Regions from separate parts of the Bacillus sp. 1NLA3E genome, predicted to be linked through region 3. Evidence: riboswitches for the same ligand, from Rfam matches in the RefSeq annotation. Region 3 holds a riboswitch; each other region holds the start of a gene.
The links. A riboswitch is a leader RNA that binds a small molecule or an ion and turns the genes downstream of it on or off. The one in region 3 is predicted to bind cyclic di-GMP.

Region 1: it holds a riboswitch for cyclic di-GMP, as region 3 does, so the genes downstream of both, B1NLA3E_RS23785 (anti-repressor SinI family protein) here and B1NLA3E_RS01035 (putative bifunctional diguanylate cyclase/phosphodiesterase) in region 3, are expected to answer to the same signal.
Region 2: it holds a riboswitch for cyclic di-GMP, as region 3 does, so the genes downstream of both, B1NLA3E_RS23500 (anti-repressor SinI family protein) here and B1NLA3E_RS01035 (putative bifunctional diguanylate cyclase/phosphodiesterase) in region 3, are expected to answer to the same signal.
Region 4: it holds a riboswitch for cyclic di-GMP, as region 3 does, so the genes downstream of both, B1NLA3E_RS21020 (DUF5667 domain-containing protein) here and B1NLA3E_RS01035 (putative bifunctional diguanylate cyclase/phosphodiesterase) in region 3, are expected to answer to the same signal.

Annotation. Positions count from the first base shown of each region.
Region 1 is NC_021171.1:1,712,575-1,720,196, reverse strand. Features, by position in the region: partial or broken gene B1NLA3E_RS08305 (ABC transporter permease) at 1-544, opposite strand, end outside; gene B1NLA3E_RS08300 (aliphatic sulfonate ABC transporter substrate-binding protein) at 704-1,729, opposite strand; gene B1NLA3E_RS08295 (ABC transporter ATP-binding protein) at 1,746-2,513, opposite strand; gene B1NLA3E_RS08290 (YezD family protein) at 2,933-3,115, opposite strand; gene B1NLA3E_RS23785 (anti-repressor SinI family protein) at 3,617-3,757, opposite strand; cyclic di-GMP riboswitch class I at 3,782-3,875, opposite strand; gene B1NLA3E_RS08285 (TasA family protein) at 4,028-4,660, opposite strand; gene B1NLA3E_RS08280 (TasA family protein) at 4,754-5,533, opposite strand; gene sipW (signal peptidase I SipW) at 5,617-6,192, opposite strand; gene B1NLA3E_RS08270 (SipW-dependent-type signal peptide-containing protein) at 6,344-6,844, opposite strand; gene B1NLA3E_RS08265 (RraA family protein) at 7,412-7,622, shown strand, end outside.
Region 2 is NC_021171.1:498,700-506,321, reverse strand. Features, by position in the region: gene B1NLA3E_RS02600 (YtxH domain-containing protein) at 1-164, opposite strand, end outside; gene B1NLA3E_RS02595 (DUF1128 domain-containing protein) at 328-552, shown strand; gene map (type I methionyl aminopeptidase) at 684-1,439, opposite strand; gene B1NLA3E_RS02585 (helix-turn-helix domain-containing protein) at 1,668-1,991, shown strand; gene B1NLA3E_RS23500 (anti-repressor SinI family protein) at 2,115-2,243, opposite strand; cyclic di-GMP riboswitch class I at 2,264-2,359, opposite strand; gene B1NLA3E_RS25145 (hypothetical protein) at 3,007-3,171, shown strand; gene B1NLA3E_RS02580 (DNA topoisomerase III) at 3,381-5,474, shown strand; gene B1NLA3E_RS02575 (MDR family MFS transporter) at 5,517-6,800, shown strand; gene B1NLA3E_RS02570 (cation:proton antiporter) at 6,854-7,622, opposite strand, start outside.
Region 3 is NC_021171.1:185,637-193,258, forward strand. Features, by position in the region: gene B1NLA3E_RS01010 (BglG family transcription antiterminator) at 1-1,224, shown strand, start outside; gene B1NLA3E_RS01015 (PTS sugar transporter subunit IIA) at 1,227-1,664, shown strand; gene B1NLA3E_RS01020 (mannitol-1-phosphate 5-dehydrogenase) at 1,666-2,823, shown strand; gene B1NLA3E_RS01025 (GyrI-like domain-containing protein) at 3,138-3,761, shown strand; gene B1NLA3E_RS01030 (DUF421 domain-containing protein) at 3,891-4,580, shown strand; cyclic di-GMP riboswitch class I at 4,697-4,777, shown strand; gene B1NLA3E_RS01035 (putative bifunctional diguanylate cyclase/phosphodiesterase) at 4,912-6,435, shown strand; gene B1NLA3E_RS25085 (hypothetical protein) at 6,517-6,681, opposite strand; gene B1NLA3E_RS01040 (SPFH domain-containing protein) at 6,694-7,560, opposite strand.
Region 4 is NC_021171.1:4,383,513-4,391,134, forward strand. Features, by position in the region: gene B1NLA3E_RS21015 (VanW family protein) at 1-205, shown strand, start outside; gene B1NLA3E_RS21020 (DUF5667 domain-containing protein) at 459-1,688, opposite strand; cyclic di-GMP riboswitch class I at 1,779-1,868, opposite strand; gene B1NLA3E_RS21025 (hypothetical protein) at 2,150-2,758, shown strand; gene B1NLA3E_RS21030 (hypothetical protein) at 2,890-3,252, opposite strand; gene B1NLA3E_RS21035 (CoB--CoM heterodisulfide reductase iron-sulfur subunit B family protein) at 3,318-4,202, opposite strand; gene B1NLA3E_RS21040 (succinate dehydrogenase/fumarate reductase iron-sulfur subunit) at 4,202-5,158, opposite strand; gene B1NLA3E_RS21045 (FAD-dependent oxidoreductase) at 5,158-6,867, opposite strand; gene B1NLA3E_RS21050 (Fe-S-containing hydro-lyase) at 6,893-7,453, opposite strand; gene B1NLA3E_RS21055 (fumarate hydratase) at 7,466-7,622, opposite strand, start outside.

The DNA.
Region 1 (7,622 bases), 1.5 Mb from region 3:
TTAATTCAGCGACTACCAACCCAAGCCAAGCTACTCCAAGTGACAACCGTACACCAAGAAGGATATTTGGAAGTGCAGCAGGAATAATCAATTTGGTAATCAGTTTCAAGCGACTGAATTCCAAGACTCTTGCGACGTCAAACAATTTCGAATCGACACCTCTTATTCCCAAAAACGTATTAACATAGATTGGAAAAAATGCGCCCTTCGCAATCAGTAAAATTTTTGAAGTCTCTCCAAAACCAAACCACAAGATAAACAGTGGTGCGACCGCAAGATGGGGAACAGTCCTGAGCATTTGTAAAGAAGGATCCATAAAATGCTCCGTCTTATTCGAGAATCCTACAAACAAACCAAGTAATAAGCCTAACCCAGCACCAATGACAAATCCGATAGCAGCTCGCCATATACTAATTTCCATGTGGCCCCATAACTCACCAGTGACGATCAGATCTGTAAAGGATCCCAAAATCGCCCACGGAGTCGGTAACAACGTTTTTGAAACTAGTCCGAAGGAACCGACTAATTGCCAAATGGCAACCACAGCTACTGGTAATATGAGCCCTCGTAGCATGACAATGAGTTGTTTTTGTATCGTAACTCTCTTACCACGTTTTTTAATAAATAACGGAGCACGAAACTTAAATATTGGATTGGATGAAAGAGAAACTTCCTTTGTTTTACTCATCAAATTCACCTCCGATTATTTATTTTCTTTTTCTAACTCTTTTAATGCTTTGTTAATAAACGTGTTATCTGCAACCTTTGATACATTTATTTTTTTGTTGATGGCCTTTAAAGAGTATTGGAAGTCGGCGGTGTCCTGTTGTGCTTCCACAATTTTCTCATCAACTGGTACATTAATCGCTACAGAATTTTTCAACACCTGCTTTACCACTTCTGGATCGATTTTTTTCTCTTTTGCATATATTTTAATTGCTTCATCGGTATGCTCATTTTGGTATTTTAGAGCTTTCTCATATATTTTTAAAAACTCAACCACAAGCTCAGGGTGTTCATCTGCAAATTCCCCACGTACAATGGTGAAACTTGGTGAAACGACCTTTAAGGTGTCACCGTCTGCCAAAACTCTGGCGTCATGGTTTATTTGCTGTAAGCTGACAAAAGGATCCCAAATGGCCCAAGCATCAACTGAACCTGTTTCAAACGCAGGTTGCGCTTCATCAGGCTGAAGTTGAATAATCTCAATATCATCTGGTTTTAATCCAGCTTGATCGATGGCACGATACAGTAAATTAAAAGCGCTGCTTCCCTTTGCTACGGCAATTTTTTTACCTTTAAGATCTTTTATATTTTTAATTGGACTATTTTTTTGTACGAGAATGGCATTTCCCTTTAATCCCTTACTGATCGTGTTAATTTCCTTAAAATCAATATCTGCTGCCTGTGCTGAAATGACTGGTGAGTTTCCAACTTGACCGAAATCCAAGCGGTCAGAGGCCATTGCTTCAAAATGAGGTGGACCACTTTGGAATTCTGCCCAGGTTACCTTAGCTCCAACTTTGGCGAAGCCTTCCTCAAACCATCCCTTGTTTTTCGCTAACAGAAGTGGTCCGATGAGTTGTTGAATCCCGATATTGACAGTGACATTTTCACTTTTTGTGGTTGCCTTTACGCTTTCTTGCTTTGATTCTGTGGAGGAACACCCTGCTAGTAAACTCAAACTAAGAATAAATATTAAACCAATAATTTTAAATTTTTTCATGATTTTTATCCCTTTCCGATTAAATTCCGGAACCTTCTACTAAAAGAAGGTCATCCGATTTCTCAAATTCTTCTAAAACGCGTTGTCTAAGCTCCTGAAACGTACGATTTACTTTTTTACGAGGATATGGTAAATCAATTGTAATTGTTTTGCTAACTCTTCCTGGTCTAGGGCTCATAATTACCACGCGTTGTCCAAGATAGATAGATTCATCAAGATCGTGGGTCACTAGAATCATTGTTGTGCCTTTCTTCCTCCAAATATCAAGGAGTACATCTTGCAGGTGAGTCCTTGTGAATGCATCAAGTGCCCCAAACGGTTCATCCAGAAGTAGGACCTCCGGATCTCTAAGTAGCGCTCTGGCTATTGCCACTCTCTGTGACATTCCTCCCGATAATTCCCTTGGGTATGCTTTCTCAAACCCTGTTAATCTGACAATCTCAATTAATTCATCTACCTTCTTCCTTACTTCAGGATCTTTTAAAGATAGATCTGCTGCAATATTTTTTTCGACAGTCAACCATGGGAAAAGACGATGCTCTTGGAATATGAACCCTTGCTTAATTCCTGGACCTTTAAGGTCGACATTACTAATTTTCACTGTACCTTCAAAATTGAGATCGAGCCCTACAACAATCTTTAATAAGGTACTCTTCCCACACCCACTTGGACCAATAATCGTAATGAATTCTCCTTTGTTAATATGTAAATTGACATCCTGCAAAGCTTGAATAACTTGTTGTGATTTTATAAAGGTTCGATTCAACGATTCAATGACTACACTCATCCTTGCTTCCCCTCCTCCTTCTTGTTTGCTCCAGACTTACCCAAAAACGACAAATTTGCCTTCCCCCTATCAACACTTACTGATTTAAAAAAAGAATAAAAAAAAGACTGCTATCTTTTATCAATATAAAAAAAAAGAAGAGCAGCCTTCAGTTGTCTGATAAGCCAAATATCTTATTAAGTTGTCTAATTTGTATTAACCGTAATAAACGGCTATAAATTTTAGTTTTAAACATCTCTAAAGCTTTCAGTCCTTCCGTTATCGGATAGCAACTGCTGATATCCTAAGAAATGTTAAATAATTTCCTAATAATTGCTATATTATCCTTATTTATCACATAAGTCAACTTGGAATTTAAAATAAACTAATCATTTCGAAAAATACAAATAACTCGATCATCATTTCTTAGTTAAAAGCTCTTAATTATAAGTTTGTACTGCCCTATTGGTCTTTGATTTACTTTTTGAAATAAAACGATTTTTCTCGGTTTTGTCCACTTGTGTAATTTGCCCGTCATGAATGGTAATCACGAGAGAACCAAATTGCAAATCCTTTAATGAATCCAAAATATATTTCTTTTTCTCTTGTTCAAAATCTGCCATTTTATCATTCTCCTCTCAATTTTGAAATCTACGATAATCATTTATCTCATTAAAGAATCCATCATATTTAATTAAGAAAGATGAATCCCCCCTTTTTTTTTGAGTAATAAAAAAGGCGCATACTTTTATTAAGTATGCGCCTTCGGTTTATCCAATCAGCATGCACTATTAGCTTGAAGGATTCCCCACTTTTCAGACAAAACATATATCAGGTGGGAATTCCAAGTTATTATGTTAAATATTACCTAACAATATCTTCATCTTATCCTCACTTATCCTACCTGTCAAGTGTGATTTTGAAATTCAAAAATTCCCCTATCATTTTCTTTAATGAAATACCTATAATGAACAACCACGAATACTTGAATCAAAAAAAGCAAAAAAATAAGCTGAATTTTGGTTATTCCAAAATAGCAGCTTATTTTTTTTGTCTTACATCATCTATGTTATTAATAACCATTATGATCAATTCGAATCTTCCTTTTCATTTTAGTTTTCTATCTAATGAGGTATACTTTGTGTAGATTCATCCAAAAATGACCTAATCTCCTCTTCTGACAACCCCATATCCAGAGCATTCATTATTAGCTCAACCCATTCCAAATCTAATTCCTCATGACTAAGTATTACTCCCCCTACCATTCCTCTCCCTCCAGCCCAATTATTTCAGGCAGCCCAGCCGTCATAATCAGAGAACTCCTCTAATTTTAGACCTGTAACTTTGCGTCACTATCTTTCAATAGATTTGCCTTTTACTGTTCACCGATACAAAATTGTTGTTCGAAAAGAAATAAATCCTAAGAGGTCAAAAACTTTTCAATGGATATCATGAGGTAGTATATAATAGACATCATGGGTATATTATATCATCTATGGACACTCGTTCCTAATAATACGAATTCAATAATTTTTTTATTCAGCTTTTTTCGAAGAAAGGCGAGCTAATCGTTTTCCACTTGAAATTTTTTTACTTAACAAAAATGTACCACCACCAAGGGCTAGGAATGCTCCGGCAATTAATAAATTATAAATACCAGTTGCGCTATTAGGAAGTTTATACCCGGCAACTGATAAGACTCCACCATTTGTCCCATCAACAAAAAACCTAAGCTGGAATTCACTATTAAGATTTTGAAATTCATTTCCAAGTTCAATAGGTATATAGATATTAAATTTTAGTATCTCTGAAGCATGCCTTTTCAATTCCCTTGAATCTAATTTTTGAAGATCCTTAAATTTCCCATCAAATATTACACCATTTTTATCTTCAACTTTTAATAATAATTCATTATAAAATTTTTCAGACCCATTTAAAAAGCTATTTGAAAATAGATACTTAATATCCTGGTCCCCATTATTTTTAACTTCTATTTCTTTAATGTAAGTATCGCCTGGTCTCCCACTTTTTATATCAAAGAAAACTTTCTCGGGACTTGTTGAAATATCAATTTCTTTTTTAGTCCCATTGGCATTAATTAAACTTAAGGGGGAATACAAGGAATAAATGGTGACAATTATTAATATAACAAAGGATTTTTTTAACATATTTACCCCCCATTTCCCCTTTTTTTAAAAGAGGTGGATAATAACCCTACCTTTAAAACAAAATATCTTTCTGTATTTAGTAAATTTATTTTTCTAATCCTGCCAAGCAGGCGCGTCAACTACTGCTGGTTGGTTAGCAACATTACTAGTTGAATCAGTTGTTGCACGGTCACCAATTATCCCATTACCTGTAAGGTTTCCGTTAGGTGCATTTTGATCATGATATTTTGGAGCCATTACTTGCCTTGCATCGAAGTTAAAGGCAACTTTTGCTACCATACCTTGTAAATTATTTTGCGGCTGTCCAGAGTCTTTAAACTCTATGATGATACGATATCTATTTGTTTCACTTGAATTTATTCCCAGAGGTGTTAAATTTAGTTTTCCATTTTTAATATAGTCAGCTTTGATTTTTCCTGCAAAATCTCCAGCAATCGCTTCTCTTAATGAAATATCCTGAGAGTTAATAAGGAGATAACCAGCATCTGGTGCATCTGGGTCAATATAAGGTGGTGTTGCATCAACAAAGTATTTTACATTTAGGGCATCCAAAAATTGATCAGAAGTTCCACCTGTGCCTAACGGATTTGTTACATTAGCCGTTACACCCATGAATACATCTTCAATAGCAAGGCTTCCGGAATTTTTTAATACAAATTGTCTTTCAAAACTGTCACCAGGTTGGATATTACTTAAGTCAAAGTTAAGTGGAAAATCCCATGCTTTCTGTAATTCAACATTTAATGTGCCTGCTGCAAATCCATTATGAAGGGTTGCTGCATCACTAAAATAAGCGAATGTACCACCACCGATTAGTGATAAACCTAGTGCAGCTGATGCTGCTCCTAACCCTAACTTTCTTTTAATACTCATTCCCTTTTCCTCCCTTTTCCACCTCTTTAAAGAGGTATGTAAATTTATGATGGATCCTTATGACAACATAAGGAAAACAACCGTTAAATAGTTTCATGACCGTCTTTTAGTTCTTTCTCCCTACCCTTATCAAGTTCTTTTACAGCTTTGAAAATTGTAACCCCTGAATATGCAAGCAATATTATCCCTGGCAATATAAGTAATAGCGAAATTCCTTGTTTTGATTTTGCAAAATCTATTAAGTAGCCCGCGTAAGGGACAGTAAATCCAGTGTATTTTCCAACTACATTTTGTGAAAGTACGGCATTTGCATCTGGATCCTGGTTATTATCCCCTTTTGTTTTATACATTGTTTGATTACCATCTTTATTAACTTCAACTATTCTGTGTGTAACTAACTTATTATCTGATTCCATAAATGTTATTACATCTTTCTTTTTTAGGCTTGCAGGATCACTAACAGGTTTTATTGCAATTATCGAGCCTGTCTTAAAGGTTGGTTCCATTGAACCAGATAATACGGTTTTTAATTGATAGCCAAGAAACTGTGGTTCTCCACCTGCAATTTTCGAAGAAATCACTATATAAACCATAAAAATTAATAAAAGAAAAAGTAGTATTGTAATAAAGTTGCTAACAATTTTCATGCTTTTTTTCATAGATTTCACCTCATTATTCATACTCATTATTTATTGACTTATAATTATTTATCAGCAAAGGTAGATTTTCTTCATTGGAGAGAGAATTGCTATCTTTTGTCGGAATATTATCTTGAGATCAGGTGCTATTTGTTACTTCATTACCTCCCGATTAATTGGTTGCTTCGGACTGATTTATCGGTGTGCTACCTGTTTTTAGAAGTTCCTCACTTTTTTTTTGCTCTTCGGTTAAAGCGTTATTATTCGATTTATCATTTACGTTAGGATGATCGTCACATACTTCTCTTTCTGGAGTGTTTGGATCATCTGGACAATAAGTTTCTTGATGCCCTGGGTTATCCTCATCACCAAAATCATCATCATATTGATCACATTGTTCGCTTCCATTACCTAAACCAGAGTTATCTTTGCACTTGCATATATCTTTATATTTCTTTGCATATTCTGGATCTTTACAAAAATTATTTGATGCTGAAAATGAATTATTTATTTGCTCAGAGTCATTAAAATAAGAAAATGTATCGTTCGATATAAAACTTGAGGAAAGGATAATTAAATATAAAAGCCAAAGATTCAAAATTAGGTAAAAAGGCTTTTTATGTCTTTGAATTACCTTATTGTGAGACCGCTTCTTCCGCCTTGTATAATCCATTTGAACTACCCCTCCTTTAAGTTCTTTAAAGTGAACATATCTTATCGTTAGATCGCAAATTATATATCGCCCAGTTCTTTATAAAGAACCTCCCTGTTTGAGTATAGGTCATTTTTCCTAATAATAAAAATCCCAAAATAGGGCAAAAATACTAAATTAAGCACCTTTCACTTGAATTATCTCTTGTTTTCTTAATTTCCTGTACAATATAAAGAATTTAACGTTCTATATAATGAACTATTTAACAGTATTAACTATTAGAATAGAGTAAAATTAGAGATAGTTCGATTGAAGATGATCAAAGAGACTATAGCTTCAAAGTAATATTCCATTACTGATATGACAACCTTAGTTACAATTAGGAGAGGGTGTTTTTCGTAGGTTTCGACAAAATCCTAAGTAAATGTAATGCTCTGGGTTTGAATGGAATCCAAATAGGATTAATTATGCTAACTTGTCGGTAGTGATTACAATTTCTTATGACACCTTATAGTATTTTCTTATTTTTCCATTTAATTGTAAGAGTTGTATAATGGATAATAGACTATTTAAAAAGGGGAATGCGAAATGGATGAACTTGTGTTAAAATATCAAAATATTCCAACAACATGTATTTCTGATGCGATGGACGGATTATATAATTTGGATCCCTCTATTAAACCTTTAAAGGAAGAATATAAATTTGCTGGAAGAGCTTTAACTGTTAAGATTCCGGTCGGTGATAACAAAGCTGTATTACGTGCGATTAGAGAATCAAAGCCAGGTGACATTATTGTCG
Region 2 (7,622 bases), 310 kb from region 3:
TCAACGATAACAGAAGGATTTTTCACCAAGTAGGTCACATTTTTTGAGGCTTTATGGTAATTGGTCATAACTGCATTGCGAGTTTGCTTGTCCAACATGCTTAGAGCACCTCCGGCCACAGCCCCAATCAAAACCCCTTTCCAAAAATTATTAGCTTCACTCATTTACTTTTCTCCACCTTTCTAAAATATATCTCATTCCTTTATTTTCTCGATATTTTCTTGAACTTGCAAGTCCGTTAATCATTACGGTTTGTTTTCGTTGACATTCATTTATGAACATGAAAAGATGGGTAGCATACCACCACCCGTGAAAGGATGACTATGTTTGAATTTATCACAGAAATCAGTTGAAAATGTGGAATATATGATTGAAAAGATGAAGGAAAAATTGAAAGTATTAAACTTCGGGGCAATCAAACCTTCCCATTTTGACGAAGAAATGTATGAAGAACTCAAAGAGATTTACGATCTCGTCATGAGGAAGGACTCCTTCAGCATTAGTGAAATGCAGGCGATTGTCGAAGAACTTGGTGCCCTTAGAAAACAGTAATACTTAAAAAACCGGGTAAATCGCCCTACTTAATTTCCTAATTATTCACTTATATTACATTTAGAGCCGGCAGATAGCCGGCTCATTTTCTTATCAAATTTCCACAATAATTAACTACTAACGACATCAAATTATAAATTGTCTTGATCCGTTAATATAACTGGGCCATCTTTTGTAATCGCAATCGTATGCTCATATTGGGCTGAATTTTTCCCGTCGATTGTTCTTGCTGTCCAACCATTATCATCCATTTTGGAATGATAACTGCCTACATTGATCATCGGTTCTATTGTGAAAACCATTCCTTCCTTAATTCGAGCACCCTTACCTGGAAGTCCAAAATGAGGAACATCCGGTTTCTCATGGATTACTGCCCCAATTCCATGGCCAATAAAGTTCCGAACCACAGAAAAGCCCTCTCCCTCAGCGTAAGTTTGAATGGCATGCCCAATATCACCAATCCTATTTCCTACTTGTGCCTGTTCAATTCCTTTATAGAGTGCTTCTTTCGTTACTAATAGCAGCTTATTGGTCTCCCCTGAAACCTTACCAACCCCATAAGACCAAGCCGAATCAGCTAATGAACCATTATAATTTACTACCATGTCTATTGTCACGAGATCCCCTTCTGATAAAGGGTTCTTGTTGGGAAATCCATGGCAAATTTCATCATTAACACTTGCACAAGTAGCAAATTGATACCCTTGATAACCCTTTTGTTCTGGAGTCGCACCCCGCTCCTTTAAAAATTTTTCCACAAACTCTTCAATTTCCCATGTAGAAATCCCAGGTTGAATCAGTTTCGCTATTTCTTTATGGCACGCTGCAAGAATTTCACCTGCTTTTTTCATACCGTCAATTTCACGCTGGGATTTTAAAATAATCATTTTTTAGTCCGCCTTTCTAAAACTTTCTTGTTTAATTTTTACATAATGGACACTTGTTTTATACACTATTGTAGTATACCATGCAGAAAAACGAATTCAATTTATCAGTCTTAAGCTGTTGTAAGTGCTTATTAATCTGACAAATAAAAAGATTTTGTTCTTGATATGGAACCTCCTCTTTTCCTTTGATATAATGGTATTACATTATAATAAGGTGTGTGAAGGTGCATGATCGGTGAACGCGTAAAAAAGCTTCGTCAGGAAAAAAAAATGTCCTTAACTGAGCTTGCTGACCAAGCTGGAGTTGCAAAATCTTATATAAGTTCTTTAGAGCGTAATTTACAATCCAATCCTTCTATACAATTCCTAGAAAAAATTGGGACTGTTTTAGGGGTTCCAATTGATTATTTTATATTAAACAATCCCGACTCTGAAAAGCTTGACCCAGGTTGGATCAGTTTAGTCAAAGACGCGATGGAGTCTGGTATAACAAAAGATCAATTTCGTGAGTACCTTGAATTTAATAAATGGAAGATTAATCAAGATAAGTAAAAAACCTGTTCATCTGAACAGGTTTTTTGTTTATCTGAAGAAAAAAATGAAAAACAGCAACTTTTCATCCAACTTTGACATCCTCTATTTCCGAATGACACTATGTAAGTGAAAAATGTGGTGTTACTTCGCCTTTTTTTCTTTTAAAAATTTCCTAATATCTTCCTTATCAATTCCCATTTCTAATGCTTCTAAAATTAATTGAATCCATTCAACATCCAATTCGCCATTTACTTTCAACTCTGTAGTCAATTTCTCCCCCCACTAACTTAATAGGAAGTCCAGCCATCCTAGTGCATTTATATCCTTTAGACCTTAGATCTGTGACTTTGCGTCCCTATTTTTCAATAGGTTTGCCTTTATCTGAATCCTTTTCTTATATTTTAACTGGTTTTAAACAATATTTGTGTATTATTTTGTAAATTTCGAATATTATTTTTATACAAATTATGACAAATTCATGATTATTAACGTCTTCAAATAAACTGTATAAAATAAAAATCAAGATATGTCGATATTTTTTTCTCGATTTTGTGAATTTTATGTGTCTTATTTCTGAAAATTCAGATAAAATATGCATATACAGATTTTATTAGGGGGTATTTCTTTGACGGTTTGGACTGTAATTAATTTTGCTATTCCAATTGCCTTTATGGTTGGCTTAGGATTTTACCTTGATCATGTTACAAAACCAGAAGTACCTACGGAAGAAAGTCAAGAGTAATTAGGGGAAACCATTAATAGATGAGTGGGCATGGATCAACAGGTTCATGCTTTATTTTTTCCAAAAAAATAATGCTCCTGGGGGGAGAGCATTATTTTTGAAACTTATATTTTATTCAAAAAATGGGGGTATGTGAACCATTGAACAATTTGATTATATAACATTATTGCTGTATTTTGTGTGAAGAATTCGTGAATAATTTCACAACTTTTTTTAGCTCCCTTCCCTTTTTTTCACATCTTTTTCCGGTCATTTGGGGAAACTACAAACGGAATGAAAGGAGTGGTAAAAATGGGACGTGGTAAAGACTTTGAACATAAGAAAAAGAGTCATCCAGGTAACTTTCCAGAAAATAGTGTAACCGAAAAACACTCTAAGGAAAGAATTGGCGATGAAGAATTAATCGTAGTTCAAGAAGCGTTTAAAAACCGTGTCGATGGAGAAGAAAATACATGATTATTGTTCAAGACTCCAAGCTGTCGTGTAAATGCGATAGCTTTTTTATTTTGGCTCTCTTCTAAAAGATTGCTGTTTTTTTCCTTAATTCCCTTAACGATTTTCTGTTGCAAGTCCCCTCCCTTTTACTATCATTACAAAATAAATGATTTTTCCGTTATAATATTTAGGGGAAATAAAGATCGTGTTCCTCTTTGAAAGGAGAAGTTATGAAAACACTCGTTTTAGCAGAAAAACCCAGCGTTGCTCGCGAACTTGCTCGAGTACTTGGCTGTAAACAAATTCATAAAAGTTACATAGAAGGAAATCAATATATTGTTACTTGGGCTCTAGGCCATTTAATTGAACTTAAAATGCCGGAGCATTATGATGCTAGCTACAAAACATGGCGCTTAGAGGATTTACCGATTATTCCAGATAAAATGGGAATTAAGGTAATGAAACAAACAAGCCATCAATTTAAAGCGATTGAAACACTAGCGAAGCGAAGCGATATTAAAGAATTTATCATCGCCACTGATGCAGGGCGTGAAGGAGAACTTGTCGCCAGGTGGATTCTTGCTAAAATCGGTTGGCGAAAACCGCTAAAGCGGCTATGGATCTCCTCACAAACAGATCGCGCCATTCGCGAAGGCTTCCAAAATTTAAAGCCTGGCAGCCAATTTGAAGATCTCTACCAATCAGCTGTTTGTCGTGCCGAGGCTGATTGGCTTATTGGTCTCAATGTTACAAGGGCTTTAACGACAAAATTTAACGATCCATTGTCAGCTGGTCGTGTTCAAACCCCTACATTGGCCATGGTCATTGAACAGGAAAACACGATTCAAAAATTTGTTCCTAAGCCTTATTGGACGATTGATTCTCAGGTCGGTCCTCTTAAAGCAGATTGGGAAAGCAACGGTGAAAAGCGCATCTTTGCTCTCGAGACAGCAGAGAAAATACAGACAAAGATTAATAATCAAAAGGCACTTATTAGTGCCATCGAACGAAAACAAAAATCAGAACAACAGCCGTTACCGTATGATTTAACCGAATTGCAGCAGGATGCAAACAAACGATTTGGCTTTTCGGCTAAGAAAACATTAACTGTTTTACAACGATTATACGAACAATATAAGCTCGTTACTTACCCTCGGACTGATTCCCGATACTTAACAAAGGATATGGAAGCGACGATGTTAGATAGACTTGAGGGTATTTCCTCAGGATACCGTGATGAGGTTCGACCTTTGCTTGCTACAAAAGGAAGAGTCCTTGCAAAAAAAGTCTTTAATAACGAAAAGGTAACCGATCACCACGCCATCATTCCAACTGAACAACGACTAAATTTATCTGACCTACCAACAGACGAACGAAAATTATATGATATCATCGTTCGCCGGTTCTTGGCTTTATTTTACCCGCCCTATCAGTATGAAACCATTCATGCTGTGTTCACAGTTAACGGAGAAACATTAAAGGCAAAGGAAACCATTGTGATTGAACCTGGTTTTAAAAAGATCACTGGTAAACACGATGATAGTCCAAAACTAAATCTTTCCCAACTGGTAAAAGGCCAAAGCCTATCTGTTAAAGCTTCAGTATCTGAACAAAAGTTAACAGAGCCACCTTTGCGTTTATCAGAAGCAGATATTTTAGCTAAAATGGAGAAATTTGGGTTAGGGACACCCGCAACTCGTGCTGAAATTATCGAGCGGATTATTGAAACAGAAGTTGTTGAACGTCAAAATGGTCGCTTATATCCAAGCCGTAAGGGAAAACAATTGTATGAGTTAGTCAATGAAGAGCTGAAATCGCCGGAATTAACTGCCCGTTGGGAAAAGGACCTTGAGCTTATTGCCCGCGGAAAAGGTGATGCTAAGCAATTTTTACAAAAAATTCGTCAACAAACTAAGGACCTTGTTTCAGAAATTAAAACAACGGATAGAACTTACCGTGCCCATAACTTAACTGGTTCAAAATGTCCAGAATGCGGATCATTTTTAAAAGAGAGAAGCACCAAGGAAGGAAAAATTCTTGTATGTTCCAATATGGAATGCTGCTATCGTAAACATAAGGACGCAAAGTTATCAAATCGACGTTGCCCTCAATGCCACAAAAAAATGGAGTTGCATGAAGGAAAAGCTGGTGTCTATTTTCAATGTCGACCTTGTAATGTTGTTGAAAAAGCAGAAGGACGTAAAAAAGCTGTTAACAAGCGAGAAGAAAGGCAACTTGTTCAAAAATACACAAAAACTGAATCATTTGGAAACAGCTTAGGTGATTTATTAAAAGCTGCCCTTGAAACAAACAAAGACAAATAGAAACCCATCATCTTTCCCTGTGATGGGAAAAGAGGAAATAACATGAAATTGAGAGATTGGGATCGGAATTTAAAAATTCGATTGTATGGTGAGGCATTGATGAACATCTCCTTTTGGATGTTCTTTCCTTTCCTAACCATCTACTTTTCAGAGGAATTTGGTAAAGATACAGCTGGACTTTTGCTGATCTTTTCGCAACTTTTCTCGGTTTTTGCAAATTTAATGGGAGGATATTGTGCTGATCTTTATGGTCGTAAGCGGATGATGGTATTTTCCGCCTTTGGACAAGGATTTTGTTTTATTCTGTTTGGAATAGCGAATTCACCTTGGCTTGACTCACCTGTTTTAAGTTTCATCTGCTATGCATTTGTAGGAATTTTTGGAGCCTTCTATTGGCCAGCAAGTCAGGCGATGGTGGCTGATGTAGTAGACGAGGAAAATCGTAGTAGCGTATTTGCCATTTTTTATACCTCAATCAATATTGCTGTTGTCATTGGTCCATTAATAGGCGCCATGTTCTATACCCATTACCGTTTCCAACTTATGCTGATCGCTGGAAGTGCTTGTATCCTGTTAGCCTTCATTTTAGCAAAATGGACTCGAGAGACAGCACCGTCCTTTTCACGTTTTGAGACAAACGAAAAGCAATACTGGTACTCTTTTTTAATCAACCAATTGAAAGATTATCGGATTATCGCGAAGGACAAAATCTTTTTATTATACATAATCGGGGGAATTCTCCTTGCCCAAACGTTTATGCAACTTGATTTGCTGATTCCTGTCTACACGAAGGAAAAAGTTGGCCTACAAACTGTTTTTTCACTTGGTGATTGGTCCTTATCGATTAAAGGAGCGCAGGCATTTGGAATTCTTTTATCGGAAAATGGTTTTTTGGTTGCCTTATTAACGGTGGTCGTGACCAAATGGATGACAAAATACCATGAAAGATATGCATTCATCCTGTCCTCCTTAATGTACGCTGTAAGTATTTTCTTATTAGGACATACCACATGGATTTGGGGATTAATATTAGCGATGGCCATTTTTACATTTGGGGAGTTAATTGTTGCTGGTATCCAGCAAACCTTCGTATCTAGGATTGCACCCGCACATATGAGGGGACAATATTTTGCTGCAGCAAGCCTTCGCTATACGATTGGCAAAACAATTGCTCCAATCTCGATACCATTAACGGTTTGGATTGGCTATGACTGGACGATTTTCATTTTAAGTCTATTAGCGGTGTTAAGCGCCATTATTTTTCAGTTGATGTTTTCATTGTACGAAAAGGAAAACTCCCACCAAATTGAAAAAGGATCTGCCTAAGTTTCATAGGTCTTAAAGAGAAGGGTCATCGAATATCTCGATGACCTTTCTTTTCATGCACTTTGCTCCCGTTTTTCCTTCGTATTTGGACTAAAAAACCATTTCATCATCGGCGGAGTTACGATCGTTGTAACCAGAATCACCACAACAATAACGGCAAACAAATCTGAACTCAAAAGCTTCGTCTCTAATCCAATCGAGGCAATAATTAATGCCACTTCGCCACGTGATACCATGGCGGCTCCAATTCCTAACGAACTGTTCCAAGAAAATCCAGAGACTCGAGCCCCAATCATTGCACCGGATAGTTTTGATAAAATAGCAATAAAGCTTAATATGATAATCAAACCTAAATGTTCGGAAATTCCACCAAACTGAGCAGAAATCCCTATCGATGTAAAAAATACAGGTACAAAAATGGAATAACCAATCGTCTCTACCTTTTCAAATACCTCGTGTTTATAGTTAGTTAAACTAATGGCTATTCCAGCAATATATGCACCAATGATGGCAGCGACACCCGTATATTCTGCCATGTAAGCAAACAAGAAACAGATGATTAAAGCCGATGAAATAACCGTTTCTGTCACTCGTAACGGTGCGAATTTTTTCAAGAACCAAGGAACCACTTTCCAGCCCACAAGAATAGCACCTGCAAAAAATAGCACCTGCTTTAATATTGTTATTCCTAAATTGACTTCTCCACCTGCCAAACTCATTAAAAATGCCAATGCCAAGATCACAACAACATCATCTATAACAGCTGCCCCTAAGATAGTGGCCCCTTCGCTTGTCTTCAGTTTATTCATCTCTTTAAGAGCT
Region 3 (7,622 bases):
TTACGTCACGATAAAGAATATTTGATCGAAGACACCAGCTTACAGATTGCGCTAAAGACGAAAAATCTCATTCAAAATGTGGGGAATCGGTTAGGACGAGACTTATCAACCAACCGGTCGTTATTCGAAGGATTAGCGATGCATTTAAAACCGGCCATATTTCGCCTTAAACAAAATATGGGGATAAGCAATCCATTACTTGATCGGATTAAACGAGATTATGGCGAACTATTTTCAATTGTGAAACAAGCAACTGATGAGGTGTTTTCGGAGTTTATCGTTCCAGAAGAAGAAACAGGTTATCTGGTCATGCATTTTGGTGCAGCGGTGCTTGGGAATAAGGAAATTAAAAGTATAAAAACCTTAGTTTTATGTTCCAGTGGCATTGGGACATCCAAAATGCTTGTGACGAGATTACAAAAAGAATTTCCGGAGATGAAGGAAATTCAAAGTGCATCTGTTCTTGATCTAATTAAGTTAGACAAATGGGATTATCAATTGATTATATCCACGATTCCTATTCCAGATTTTCATATGGAATATATCTTAGTCAGTCCCATTTTAAATAAAGAAGAAATAGAAAAGATTCGTAGTTTTATCAAAGAGCGTTTCAATACGAATGGACGCGACACCAAGCTAGACCTTCCGCAAGCGGAGAGGATGAGCAAGAAAACATCCAAAAAGTTACTAAAAGAAATGTACGATTTGCAAGAGTATGCCGGAGCCATTACTGCTATATTACAGGACTTCGACATGAAAGAAGTGGAAGCGGGTTTAACGACTAAAGAAATATTAATCCAGGCTTGCCAAGATTTATATGATAAACAGCTAATCGATGATATTGATAAGGTTGTTCATGCAATCGTTGAACGGGAAAATCTCGGAGGTTTAGGGATTCCTGATACAACAATGGCACTCTTTCATGCTCGATCGACACACGTCATTACACCATCCTTCACCATTTATGTCACCCGTGAGCCGATAAAGGTTCGGGGCATGGATGATTCAATCATGGAGATGAACCAGATTGTGTTGCTGTTATCCCCAGAGGTGGCATCCGAAGGAGCTTTAGAAGTATTAAGTTATGTAAGCTCTTTATTAATAGAAAGCGAAGAAAGTATCACCATTTTTGAATCAAATGACGATGAGAAAATTTTAGCCCTATTAACTGCAAGATTTGATACATTTTTTAACGAGAAATTACTGGAAATAAGGAGTGTATAAATATGTCAAACTCAATTCTAACTAAAGATAACATTCGCTTAAATGAAACTGTGGGGACAAAAGAAGAAGCAATTAGATTAACGGGTAGTATCCTTGTTGACAAAGGCTATGTGGATGCAGGCTATATCGAGAAAATGCTTGAAAGGGAAGAATTGACCTCTACTTATATGGGGAACTTTTTGGCTATTCCACACGGAACAGAAGATTCAAAGCAGTTTGTTAAAGAATCTGGTATTTCATTTATTCAAGTTCCACAAGGAGTCGATTTTGGCAACGGAAATATCGTCAAGCTTCTCATCGGAATTGCCGGAAAAAATAATGAACACTTAGACATTCTATCTAACATTGCCATCGTTTGCTCTGAAGAAGAAAATATCGAAAAGTTGGTTAACGCTACAACAGCAGAAGAAATTTTGTCGATCTTTGAAGGGGTGAATTAATTTGTTAGCCGTACACTTTGGAGCAGGTAATATTGGTCGTGGTTTTATTGGGAACTTACTTTATCATTCTGGATATGAAACTTGTTTTGTTGATGTAAATAGCGAAATAGTAAATTTACTCAATGAAAAGAAGGAATATCGTGTTGTTCTAGCTGATCCATCTCAACAAGAAATGGTCATTAACAATGTTAGCGCGATTAATAGTCAGGCAAACCCGGAGCTTGTGATCGAGGCGATTGCCAAAGCGGATATCTTAACGACGGCGATTGGTCCAAACATTCTCCCGCTTATCGCTAATTTAATTGCAGATGGCTTGCGTAAGCGAATCGAAATAACGGACAAACCATTAAATCTGATTGCTTGTGAAAATATGATTGGCGGCAGTTCTTTATTAAAAGAGAAGGTATTTGAAAAATTAACCAATGAGGAAAAGTCATTATTTGACCAACGTTTCGGCTTTCCCGATTCAGCAGTTGATCGCATTGTTCCAAATCAAATCAACGAAGATAAGTTAATGGTGAAGGTTGAACCATTTTATGAGTGGGTCGTTGAAGAAACAAAAATAGTTGGCGAAAAACCGGAAATTGCCGGAATTACTTTTGTTCAAGATTTAGTGCCATTTATTGAACGGAAATTGTTTACGGTCAATACAGGTCATGCGCTGGCTGCATATTTTGGCTATTATTTCGGCATTGAAACGATTAACATTGCAATGGAAAATGAACAAATAAACGGTTTGGTTGAAGGCGCGCTTAGAGAAAGTGGTGAGTTTTTGGTGGAAAAATATGGATTTAACCGTGATGAACACGGCAAATACATTCAAAAAATTCTACATCGTTTCGCCAACGCTTATATTATTGATGAAGTTACGAGAGTTGGACGTTCGCCTATTCGCAAGCTTGGACCAAATGATCGTCTCGTTAGCCCAGCTAGGCAATTTATTGAAGTAGTAGGGAAAGAGCCGACCTACCTCATGAAGGGAATAGCGGCAGCGCTTCTTTATGATTTTGAAGGCGATCAAGATGCTGTTCATGTTCAAAACACCATTAAGGAAAAGGGACTTGTTGCTGCCATTGCGGAGTATACAAAACTTAATCAAACATCACCTTTGTTCGAAGGAATTGTTGAGCAATACAACCAATTGAAGATGAATAAATAATACATTAAAATAGCCTTCCTAGCGCAACCGCTTGAATTAGAAAAGCTGTTGCATTGGGAAGTCTTTTTTGTTGTTTTTGAACTCATATCCTTGAAAATGAAACTGATTGGAGCGGAAGGTGCTCGACTCCTGCGGGAGCAGCGGGACAGGTGAGACCCCGCAGGCGCTTAAGCGCCGAGGAGGCTCACCACCCGCCCCGCGGAAAGCGAGCACCTGAAGCGGAAATCAGCCTTTTTGAAAGATGACACTCAATAATTACTATATTTTGAGATAAAATAGAGTTGGAGTATTTGTTGAAATAGGAGGATTTTGAAATGGATGTAAAATCAGCCCAAAAAGTAGACTTTAAAAAGGAACTGAAGGAATTTTACAGTTGCCCAAAAAAGAATGTCCTTGTCGATGTACCTGAGATGAATTATTTAATGATTGATGGCAAGGGGGACCCGAACACTGCCATAGCCTTTAAGGATGCGATTGAAGCACTATATTCAGTCTCCTATTCTGTTAAATTTTTATCAAAAAAGAACGGTTTGGACTATGTCGTTATGCCGCTGGAAGCACTTTGGTTTATTGATGAGATGAATGATTTTATTCATGTTCCAAAAGATGAGTGGGAATGGACCGCGATGATTATGCAGCCAAGTCATATCTCTAAAGAAATGATGAACGATGCAATCGAATCGGTAAGAAAAAAGAAGGGCTTAGCTTCATTAGATAAAATAAGATTTGAAGGATACAATGAGGGTTTATCAGCACAGGTTCTTTATGTTGGACAATTTGATGATGAGCATCCAACCATTGTAAAGCTACATGAGTTTGCTCAAGCGAATGGATATCGTATTGAAGGAAAACACCATGAAATTTATTTAAGTGATTTTCGAAAGGTAGACCCTAGTAAATTAAAGACAATCATTAGACAGCCCGTTTCAAAAAAATAATGGATATTAGACCGCTTATTCGAAAACGAATAGGTGGTTTTTTAAAATCGTTTGAATCAATTCTGTATGACCTCCACTTTTAGTGTGAATAATTAATTAGAACAAAATTCATATCAAGGATGTTATATCATGATTGAGCATGTATTACTTTCTATTGTCAGGTCATTTACTGCGTTTTTAGTGTTAATGTTGGTCGCAATATGTCTTGGAAAGCAAGTTAATTCTCATAAGAACTATTATAATTTCGCTTTATCACTTATAATTGGTTCGTTTGTGGCAAATATGGGGTTCGATACGAATATCAAATTTATTCCCATGCTCGCTGGATTTTTAACGATTATTATTGTGTATTTTCTCATAGCAAAAATCTCCTATAGAAGCAGAAGGTTCAGCCATTGGTTTTCTGGAAAACCGACAGTGATCATTAAAGACGGAAAAATCTTAGAGGGAGATATGAAGAAAATCAAATTCACGTTGGATAATTTAAATCAGCAGCTGAGGGAGTTAGGTATTTTTGATGTATCTGAGGTGGAGTTTGCGTTATTAGAGGTAAGCGGTAATTTATCCGTTTTAAAAAAAGCAAAATACCAAAGCCTTACCAAAAATGATCTATTTCCGTTTGCTCAGACTCAAAAGTTGAATTTCCCGATTGAACTGATTGTGGAGGGTAGCCTAATCGAAAAGAATTTTGATGATAAATACACAAGGGAATGGCTTAATCAGCAACTTCAATTAAGAAATTTAAAAAGGGAACAGGTACAGTATGCTGTAATTAGTACAAATGGAACTCTATTTATCGACTTGTTTCGAGACAATTAACACTTATTACCTAAAAATGTAGTGCTGTGAATTTAATACAAATTTTTAAAAATACACTTATTTTTCATTAAATATAGTAAAATAGTATCAGTGAATAGCAATTATTCAACTTAATAGTCAGATAAAGGCAAACTTATTGAAAGATAAGGACGCAAAGCCACAGGTCTAAGGAAATCTATGACGGCTGGGTTACCGATGAATGAAAATGATTCTACCCTCCTAGTTATGTCTCTTTGGGTACGAATATTTTTTTTGAAAAAAATTGATTGACATACCAAAGCTGTTCCACAAGAAATAACTAACCACATGTTGGATGTACTGGAGTGAGGAAATGAAATATACCGGGAGGACAGTTGCCGTATTAGTCACTATCATATGGCTTGTCATAGAGAGTTGGATTGATCATGAATTTCTAGTATTTCAGTTTGGGTTAGGAATTCCTCTTGGATGGTTTTTTGGAAGACATTATGATAAAGCGGTATTTTTACGTAGAGACTTAAAAAATGTCCAGAATAAACTAACGAGTGAATATAATAAAAGTTTGAATGAAAGCGAAAAACTTTTTAAATATATTGCTTACCATGATTCATTAACAGGGTTAGCAAATCGGAATAAGGTCCGTAAACATTTAGGTCAGGAATTATTAATTTCAGAAAGAGAAAATCAAAGTGTCGCTATTCTTTTTATCGATTTGGATCGGTTTAAGTCTATAAATGATACGTGGGGACATAAAATAGGTGATCAGTTGCTAAAGATGGTCGCTATTCGTTTAATAGACTGTATTGGAGCTAAAGGACTAATCGCAAGGCAAGGAGGAGATGAATACATCATTTGCCTCCCTGATAGCAATAGAAAAGAAGCGGAAGCGATCGCTCAAAAAATTCTACAAACCTTATCCCTACCATTTGAGATTATGGTTCATGAAGTAGTTATCACGTCCAGTATTGGGGTTAGTCTTTCCCCACTTGATGGAAATGAAGTAGATACTTTGATTCGAAACGCAGATATCGCCATGTATTTAGCAAAAGAAAAGGGAAAAAATAACTATCAATTTTACCGATCTGAAATTGAAGCTTTTATCCATAGAAAATTTGAATTAGAGAGTAAAATAAGGAAAGCAATACATAATCAAGAGTTTGAGCTCCATTATCAGCCGAAATTTGCTCTAAATACTAATGAGATGATTGGGGTTGAGGCATTAATTCGCTGGAATGATCCCGAACTGGGGACCATTCAACCAGCTGAGTTTATTCCGATCGCGGAGGAAACTGGGTTAATTGTCCCAATTGGTGACTGGGTAATGAAGGAAGCTTATAGACAGCTTAAGGTATGGCAGGGATCAGGGGTAAAAAACCTGATGGTTTCTGTAAATATTTCAGCAAGGCAGTTTCTTAATAGGGACTTAGTTTGCAAAATAGATTCAATCATAAAGGAACTTGACCTTGACCCAAAATATATAAATCTTGAAATTACAGAATCAATGGCCATGGCTGATGTTAGCCACTCAACTAAGCAAATGAGAGATCTTAAAAAGCTTGGGGTGCTCCTTTCGCTAGATGACTTTGGAACGGGATATTCTTCGCTAAGCTATTTAAATAAATTCCCTTTCGACTTTTTAAAAATTGATAAGTCGTTTATTCAACAGATGAATCATTCGGAAAACAATTTAAGTATTGTCCAAGCAATCATCACAGTTGCCCACAGTTTTAATATGTCTGTGATCGCAGAAGGAGTTGAGAAGAAAGAACAACTCCAAACCTTACGTTTAAAAAAATGTGATGTGGTTCAAGGTTTTTATTATAGTCCACCGTTACAAGTAACAGAATTTGAAAAACTTCTAAATTTAAGTCATTAAATCATGCTAGATAAATACGCAAAGAGGCTGGGCTTCAGATATATCTGAAACCCAGCCTCTTTTTGAGTAATTGGTGCAAATTTAGTTTGTTTCCTCTTTTTTGCCTCGTCCGGCTGCTTTTATAGCATGCTTTAATATGATCTCGATTTGGGCATTGACACTTCGGAGCTCATCACTTGCCCATTTTTCGAGTGTATCATATGTCCTTTGGTCTATTCGAAGAAGGAACTTCTTTTTTTCAGACATAGTATCACTACCTTAATAGATGGTTCCTGTATTGATTACTGGTTGGGTCCCTTTTTCTGAGACGATTGTCACCATAAGGTTATTCACCATCTGTGCTTTCTTTTCTTCATCTAGTTCCACGACACCTTCACTGCTTAGTTGCTCAATCGCTGATTTAACCATCGAAACTGCACCATCGACGATCACCTTTCGGGCTGCAAGTATGGCTTTTGCCTGTTGTCGCTGCAACATGGATGAGGCAATCTCACTCGAATAGGCTAAATGCATAATACGCGCTTCGATAATCTCTACCCCTGCAACTACTAATCGTTTTTGTAGATCCTTCGTTAATTCATCGCCAACCTCATCAGAGTGCTGTCTTAAAGATATCTCATAATCATTGTTGAAATTGTCGTATGGATATTGACTGGCGATGTGACGCAAGCCAGTTTCACTTTGGGTATGAACAAACTCTTTATAATCCTCAACATCATAGACTGCTTTGGCAGAGTCAAAAACCTTGTAAACAACAACAGCGGCAATCTCGATTGGATTTCCTTCCAAGTCGTTAACCTTTAGTTTCTCACTGTTAAAATTAATCACTCTTAAAGATACATTTTTTCTTAAGGTCAAGGGAATGGAGAGCCAAAATCCTTCTTGCTTAATTACGCCTAAATAGGAACCAAAAAGAGTGATTACTTTAGCTTGATTAGGTTGATTAATGGTAAATCCGGTTAATAGAACGGCAGCAATTAGAGCAAGTACGACAAATGGTATGAGGATGACTGGATTTTGATTAAGTGAAAAAATTCTAATTAAATAAATGATGATTATAAACAACAATAACTCGATTAAAACCCCACCAAATCCGTTCACTTTAAATATTTCTTTCTCTTTCAAAAGGACCACTCTCCACTTCCTACTGAAATTATTTTGATACCAATATGATATCACATTAATAT
Region 4 (7,622 bases), 620 kb from region 3:
TGACGGCCGGGATGCAACGGTCAGTTGGTACGGTCCCGATTTCACCTTTAAAAACAAGTATAATCAGCCTGTGCTCATTCGGGCTCAGTCCGGTAATGGCAGAATGATTGTGATGATATTTTCCTCTGATGGTATCAATTATAATCCACGGAAAGTACCGCGTATGTCAGGAAAATTGCCTAAAGAAATACCTGCGCCCCTATAAGGAAGGGACGCAGGTATTTTGGTTTTGATTATTTTATTTTGACTTCTCACAGCATTTTAACACTTTAAAGCACCGGGGGTCAGGCGCCACTCAGCGCTTTAACGCAATAAAGCGTCTGCTGTTTTATTGTTCTTTTTAGTTCTTCGGCTCAGAGTGAGGTAACCCTGGACTTTGTCTAATTCATTTAATAAAAAAAGAGACCAGACTTCCTTTTGGATTAATTCTCCCGAAAGTCTGGCACTTTTATTGATTTTTATTTTCCGTTATTTTCTTTTGATTGTTGTTGTTTTCCATGATCTATTGCAGTTTCTAGAGCTTGTTTTGCTTGTGTTTTTGCTGCCTCAGCGGTTTGCTTGGCCTGCATTTTTGCAGTTTCTTCTATCTGTTTTGCTTGAACTTTTGCTGCCTCAGCAGTTTGTTTGGCGACTTCCGCTGTTTGTTTTGCTTTTTCGGCAACTTGGTCAGGTTTCTGGCTTGTTTTCTTAACATCAGCATTTGGTTTACTTGTATTTTCTGTTGAAGTGGCTAATGGAGACGCTGTTTCTTCTTCAATTGCAGCGGCTGGTAAGGCTTCTGTTGACACCGCACCATCCGCAGCCAACTCATCTGTGTCTATTTTTTCAACTTCAGTTTGATTATCGTCTTCTACTGCCGAATCTTGATTAAGTTTCGTTGCAAGTTTATCTTTTTTAGCATTAAGCTGTTTTAACTTTTTCGTATATTTTTCTGTTGCTTTCGTGTTTCCCTCGGCTTTCGCTGTTTCGATTGCTTGCTCTAGATAATCTATCTTTTTAGAGAGGGCTTGAGCCTTAACTTGAGTCATAGTAATGTTAAGTTCTTGCATCACTCCGCCGATTTCTGTTTCTCCACTGTTTAAAAGGGCGACTATTTCTTCAACCGTCTTCCCGCTAATCTCAGAAAGGGCGATCACCTTTGCAATTTCTCCGTATCCAAGGTCCTCACTACGTAATGCTTTAACAACATCTGTATCAAGTCCCTGTACTACGTTGGCAACTAGAAAAGCTTCGTCCTGTTGTTCCTTGACCTCAACTTTTTGGTCTTCACTTAGTTGATTGGCCAGATCTTCATCAATTTCTGCAGCGTCTGCTAATTGCTCCCCAAGCTCTTGTTTTGTTTGGTCCTCAACCTCTTCATTAGCTACGACATCAGAAACCGCGTCCTGAGCCTCTGCAAGGACCTCAGTATAATCAGATATGGTCTCCGTAACTAATTCCGGTTGTTCTTCTACCGTCATTGCCTCCGCTTCAGCAAGTCGTTCATCAGCTTGCTCTAGCAAAAGGTCGGCTTCCTTTACAGCGTCAGTAGTAACTGCTAATTCTACCTCTTCATAAAGCTTGTCCACTGGATAAAGAAATTCGTCAGGCGTTATTCCAGCAGTGTCTGTCACCTCGGAATTTGCGCTCACTGAAGTTCCCATTGCAAACAAAAGAGTAAGCGCTGTTAAGCAAATTCTTCTTTTCATCGTTTTTTCCTCCTACAAGTAATTTATAACGATTAAAGCCCTTAGGAGATAATAAAAAAACTACTCCGAAGAATAGTAAGCAGCTTACTCTTCGGCAACTGGCTGGCATCATCAATGAATACGATCTTAGCCCCTATAGCTTTGCGTCCCTGAATTTCCCCAGGTTTGCCCTTTCGGATTTTAATAGTCATTTTAATTATAAGATTACTAGAAATAAATGGGAAGATAATTTCCTAATATAATAAAAATCAAATAGAGGTGCCCACCGCTCACTCCTTCTCTTTAATGCTTTACTTTTAACGGTGGTCAGGCACCGAATGACGACTTAAAGCTGTACCGAGCCACCGATTCTTGCAAATTTCCCGGTATTTCTTCACAATATTAGTAGATGATATTAGTACTGTTTTTGATCGCTTATTTAATCCGATTTGCTTTTTTGCAAAAAATGAGGAGGCTCCGTTATGCATACTCCCTCTGATAACAATTCCGGAAAGTCAATCAAGAAGGACCCTAATTTAACAAGAAAGCGTCTATTTCGTTTTATTGGTTTATTAGGATTATTATTACTTTTATATATCTTCTCAGACAAAATTATCAATCTTTATAACCGCTATTTTGTCAACGAGGACAAGCTGTTGGTCACATATTTGGATAAAACAGACCTTTACAATGACGATAGTGATGCAATCGTTAAAAACGTTAAACTTAAATTATTTCGTTTATCTGCTGAGGAATATTCGGTGGAGATCAAAAATACTCAAGACCAGCTTCAGGAACTGACAAAGACAACCAAGAATCTTAAAACACCGAAAGGCTTTAGCAACCATAAAAAATCCTTCATGGCGGTAATGAAGGAACGAATGTTGGTATTATCTTATTTAGATAAGGCTAGGAAGGACAATAGTTTTGATGAGCTAAACGCCCACTTTGATGAATTGGCCCACAAACAGGAACTGGAGCGATCCAGCCTCAAAAAAGCCTTCGATGATGCTGGCATTGAATATAAAGAGCTTGGAGATGGCTCGTTTCGGTATTGGTACAAGAGCCATTCCGCAAAACCGATTCGCTAAAACAGAAACAACGCAAAAAATCCCCTTCACATGTAAGGGGATTTTTCGCGTATAAAAGTGCCAGGGGGGCTTTGGCACTCTCTACTGCTTTAACTCTTCACAGCGCCGGGGGTCAGGCACCACTTAGTGGTTTAGCGCGTTAAAGCAGCCGCGGCAGTCCCGGTTTTGTAGTGTTGATATACTCCGGTGTTGATGGAGATTTTCACTAGTTGGTTGATGTCGGTTTTCCAGGAGTGGTCTAGGTTTGTTGGATCGACGGTTGCGACTCCATATTTTAGTTTGATCCACTTCTGGGTATCTTCGTCTTGGAAGTAGCCGGAAATTGTTGTTGATAATGGATGAAAGGCTTTTTTACTTGAGTGAATCCTGCCATGGTAAATATGGCTTTCACCGTATTGGTCATGAATCCAGTCGTCTTCAATATTCAACAACCACAGCTTCCCACTACCAACCTTCCCGACTAATTTAGCCTTTTTCTCAAAGGTATATTTCATTTAAAATATCCCCTTACTTCAAAATCTTATGACGCTTGGTACCATAGCAAAACTCACTTAACTTATTAAACAGTCATTAACGATCCTTTTAATGCCGGAATCGCATCTACGACGTGTCTTTGGATCGCCAGCTCTTCAGGTGAGAAACCTAGGGCAAGACCGATCAACTGCGGTAAGTGCAGGATTGGCATCGTAATATCTTCGCTAAATCCTTTTTGTGCGTCAGGCTGATATGCATCAAGCTGCATTTGACAAAGCGGACATGGAGTGACGATGCAATCTGCACCTGCATATTTTGGTGACAGACAGTTTTTGCCTGTTAAATCCATTACTTCTTTTTCAGCTGGAAAAACAGCATGGAAACCACAGCAAGCTAATCTTTGATCAAAGTCAACACTCTCTGCCCCAAGCACCTCGGCAACCATTTCCATCGATTGCGGATTCATATGGTTTTCAAAGCCCATGATATCGGGTGGCATGGTAATATGACAGCCATAGAAATTAGCTACTTTTAAACCAGTTAATGGTCTTTTTACTTTTTTGCGTAGATTTTCCAAACCATAATCTTCAATTAATGCCCAAAGGAAATGCGTTACTTCAGTTGTACCCTTGTACTGAAGTCCCGCTCTGCTTAGGCCTTCATTTACTTTAGTGCGAAGCTTTTCATTTTTATCCATTTTTAACTTAGCTGTTCTTAGCATTAATGTACATGTATTACAAACAGTCAATAATTTTAACGTGCCTAGCTCTTCTGCCAAAGCAATGTTTCTAGCGTTAATAGACGTGGCTAAGAAATTATCGACATCTTGAATGTGGCTTGCCCCACAGCAAGTCCAACCATTTAATTCTATTAATTCAATCCCTAATGCAGATGCTACTTTTTTAGTAGAAATCATAAGCTCTTCTGCTGCTGATTCCAATGTACATCCTGGGAAAAAGGCGTATTTCATTAGTCGTTTACCTCCTGTGCAAACTTATAAATCTCTCTAATTCCTTTAATACCTTCGACAGCCTTTGGCATATGAAGCGGGTTGATTTTACCCTTTTTAATCATTCTCAAGGCAAACGGAACACGGGCCTTCACGGTATTGAGGACACCTTCTGTTTTAATTGGTAGCATGACTTCATTTAGGCGACCTTTGCTCTTTACATCATCATGGAAAGCAAAAGCGTGTCGTGCTCCTAAGTTTTTCACTTCACCCATTTTGATAGATTCTGAGCGTAAGTAAGCAATCTGTTCTGTTAATGGAATACCCTTTGGACATTTTGTCACACACTGCATACAGTGGAGGCATTTCCATAATTCATTTTCATAAACTGGACGAATATGCTCTTGTGGTGAACCGTCCCGTGAATCAACAGCAAAGCGGTAAGCACGATTTAGGATAAACGGATCCAAATATGTTCCATCATTTATTGCAAGCTGGTTACATTCTGATGCACAAACACCGCACAAAATACAATCGGTTGGGGAGGAAATATCATGGTAATCGTCCTCAGCCTGAATAAAGCCATCCTCTTTACTGCCCTCATCTGAAGGGATCAACCACGGCTTAACCTGCTCCATTTTTTCCATCTTAGGTTCCCAAGCAATTGCCAAATCCTTGATCACGTCAAAATTTTTCAAAGGTTCAAAGGTTAAGTAATTAGTAGAAAATGTTTCTAAAACCTCATCCAATGAAGTTTTACATGATAGAAACGCATGGTCATTTACTCTAACGGCACAGCTTCCGCAAATGGCATGGCGACAGGCGGAGGTGAACGTTAATGTCGGGTCTAGCTGCTCGCGAATCGAAGTTAAGGCCCAAAGAATGGTTTTCCCTTTTTCATACGGAAGTTCATAATTGTCATACCATTCGCGCTCGCCGTCAAATCTCTTAATTTTAAAATAAATTGTCGTAAACATTAGTACTTCCGCTCCTCCGGTTGATATTTCGTGATTTTTACCGGGATGTAATCTAACCGATAGTTATTCCCTTCCTTATGGATCAACGTGTGTTTAAGGAAGTCACCATCATTACGTACAGGGTAATCCGATCTAGAATGAGAGCCCCTGCTTTCTTTTCGGTTGATTGCTCCCATGGTCACTGCCTTTGCGAGCTTTAATAGATTTCCAATTTCAACATAGTTGAGGAAAGCCATATTGTATTTTAACGAAGGATCTCCACAAAAAGCCTCTTTATATTCTTCTAAAAGCTGCTCTACTGTTTTAGATGCTTCGACCATTTCTTCTTCAGTCCGGAAAATCCCAACATTGTACCACATTGTTTCCGCTAATCGATCACGGATACTAAACATGTTGATTCCAGTCTTTTTACTGCGAATCTTTTCAAATTCGTTTTCCCATTTTTGCGTTTCGGCCTCAAGTTTTTTCGTTCCTGCGAAAGAACGTCTCTTAGCCGTTTCTTTTGCACCAAGTCCGGCATACTTACCGAACAGAACAACATCGGCAACTGAGTTTCCACCAAGACGGTTCGCACCGTGAATCGATACGCTTGAGCATTCGCCGGCAGCGTGAACACCTTCGATTGGTGTACTGCAAGTTTTATAGTCACTTACATGGATGCCGCCCATCATATAATGACAGCTTGGACGAATCGGTACTGGTTCTTTAATTAAATCAACGCCTTCAAAATCCATTGCCAATTCCCGTACTTGCGGCAGGCGTTCCATGATTTTTTCCTCACCTAAATGGCGCAGGTCCATTAGCACGTAAGAACTCATTCCTTCACCAAAGCCGCGGCCTTCTTTAATTTCTGTTTCGATTGAGCGTGAAACAAGGTCACGAGGTCCTAACTCCATTTTTTCAGGAGCATAACGGGCCATAAACCGTTCTCCGTCCTTATTCAATAAATAACCGCCCTCGCCCCGGCATGCTTCTGATAAAAGCACCCCAGTTGACGCTAAACCAGTTGGATGAAATTGGACAAACTCTGGATCCTTTAATGGAATTCCTGCTTCGAAGCAAGCCGCCGTTCCATCACCAGTCATGTTGATCGCATTGGTGGTTCTGCTCCAATAAATACGACCAAACCCGCCTGTTGCGATCACAACTGCTTTAGCTTGAATTGGCTGAATTTCTCCAGTTCGCATTTCCATCGCTACGATTCCTTCGAACTTGCCATCTTCGACCGCAACCGATAACAGATGCCAGTCATCAAGAAACTCGACTTTGTTCTTTAAGCACTGTTCATACAAGGCATGAAGAATAACGTGACCCGTTTTATCAGCTGAATAACATGTTCTCGGACTTGATGCACCACCAAATGGTCTTTGAGCAACACGGCCATTTTCATCACGTGAAAAAGGCACACCATAATAATCTAATTCGGAAATAACCTTTGGCATATTTTCTGTGAAAAATTCAACTGCATCCTGATCCGCTAAGAAGTCGCTTCCTTTAACTGTATCGCGAAAGTGTTTGTCAACTGAATCAGTTGCATCGCGATAACCCATCGCTGCATTAATTCCGCCTTGGGCTGCGCCCGTATGTGAACGTGTTGGGAAAATTTTTGAAATACACGCTACACGCAAACTTTTATCTTCACTTGCTGATAGTGCCGCCATCATTCCAGCACCGCCAGCTCCTACTACTACAACATCATACTTTAGCATGACAATTTTCCACCTCGATTTCTTGTTAGTCTTCGATTCTGTATTTCTTTACACCAATTTCATAGAGATCATTACCTTCACAATCAACTGCGACTATACAAGGATAATTGACAACTTCCATGCGACGAATCGCTTCTGGTCCAAGGTCCGCGTAGGCAACAATATCAACCTTTTTAATCGTATCAGCGATTAAAGCAGCCGCTCCGCCGATTGCAGCGAAGTATACGGCGCCATGTTTCTTCATCGATTCGATTACTTCTTTACTACGAGGGCCTTTTCCAATCATTCCTCTTAGTCCCTGCTCCATCATCGTTGGAGAATAAGCATCCATACGACCACTTGTTGTTGGCCCGCAAGATCCGATTGCTTTCCCTGGTTTTGCAGGTGACGGTCCAGCATAGTAAATGACTTGGTCTTTTACATCTATCGGCATCGGTAGATTTTCATTCAAAGCATCAACCATATTTTTATGGGCTGCGTCTCTTGCTGAATAAATGACACCTGTAATCGAAACTTGATCACCGGCTTTTAAATCTTTTACCTGGTCAAACGTTAATGGTGTGGTAAGTTGTTTAATCGTTGTCATTTTTTTCACCCCTTATAATGTAGCTTCCGTATGGCGAGCAGCATGGCAGTTCAATGTGACACAAACCGGCAGCATCGCGATATGGGTTGGATATGTTTCGATATGAACAGCTAAAGCAGTCACTTTACCACCAAATCCTTGTGGTCCAATTCCTAATTTGTTGATTCGT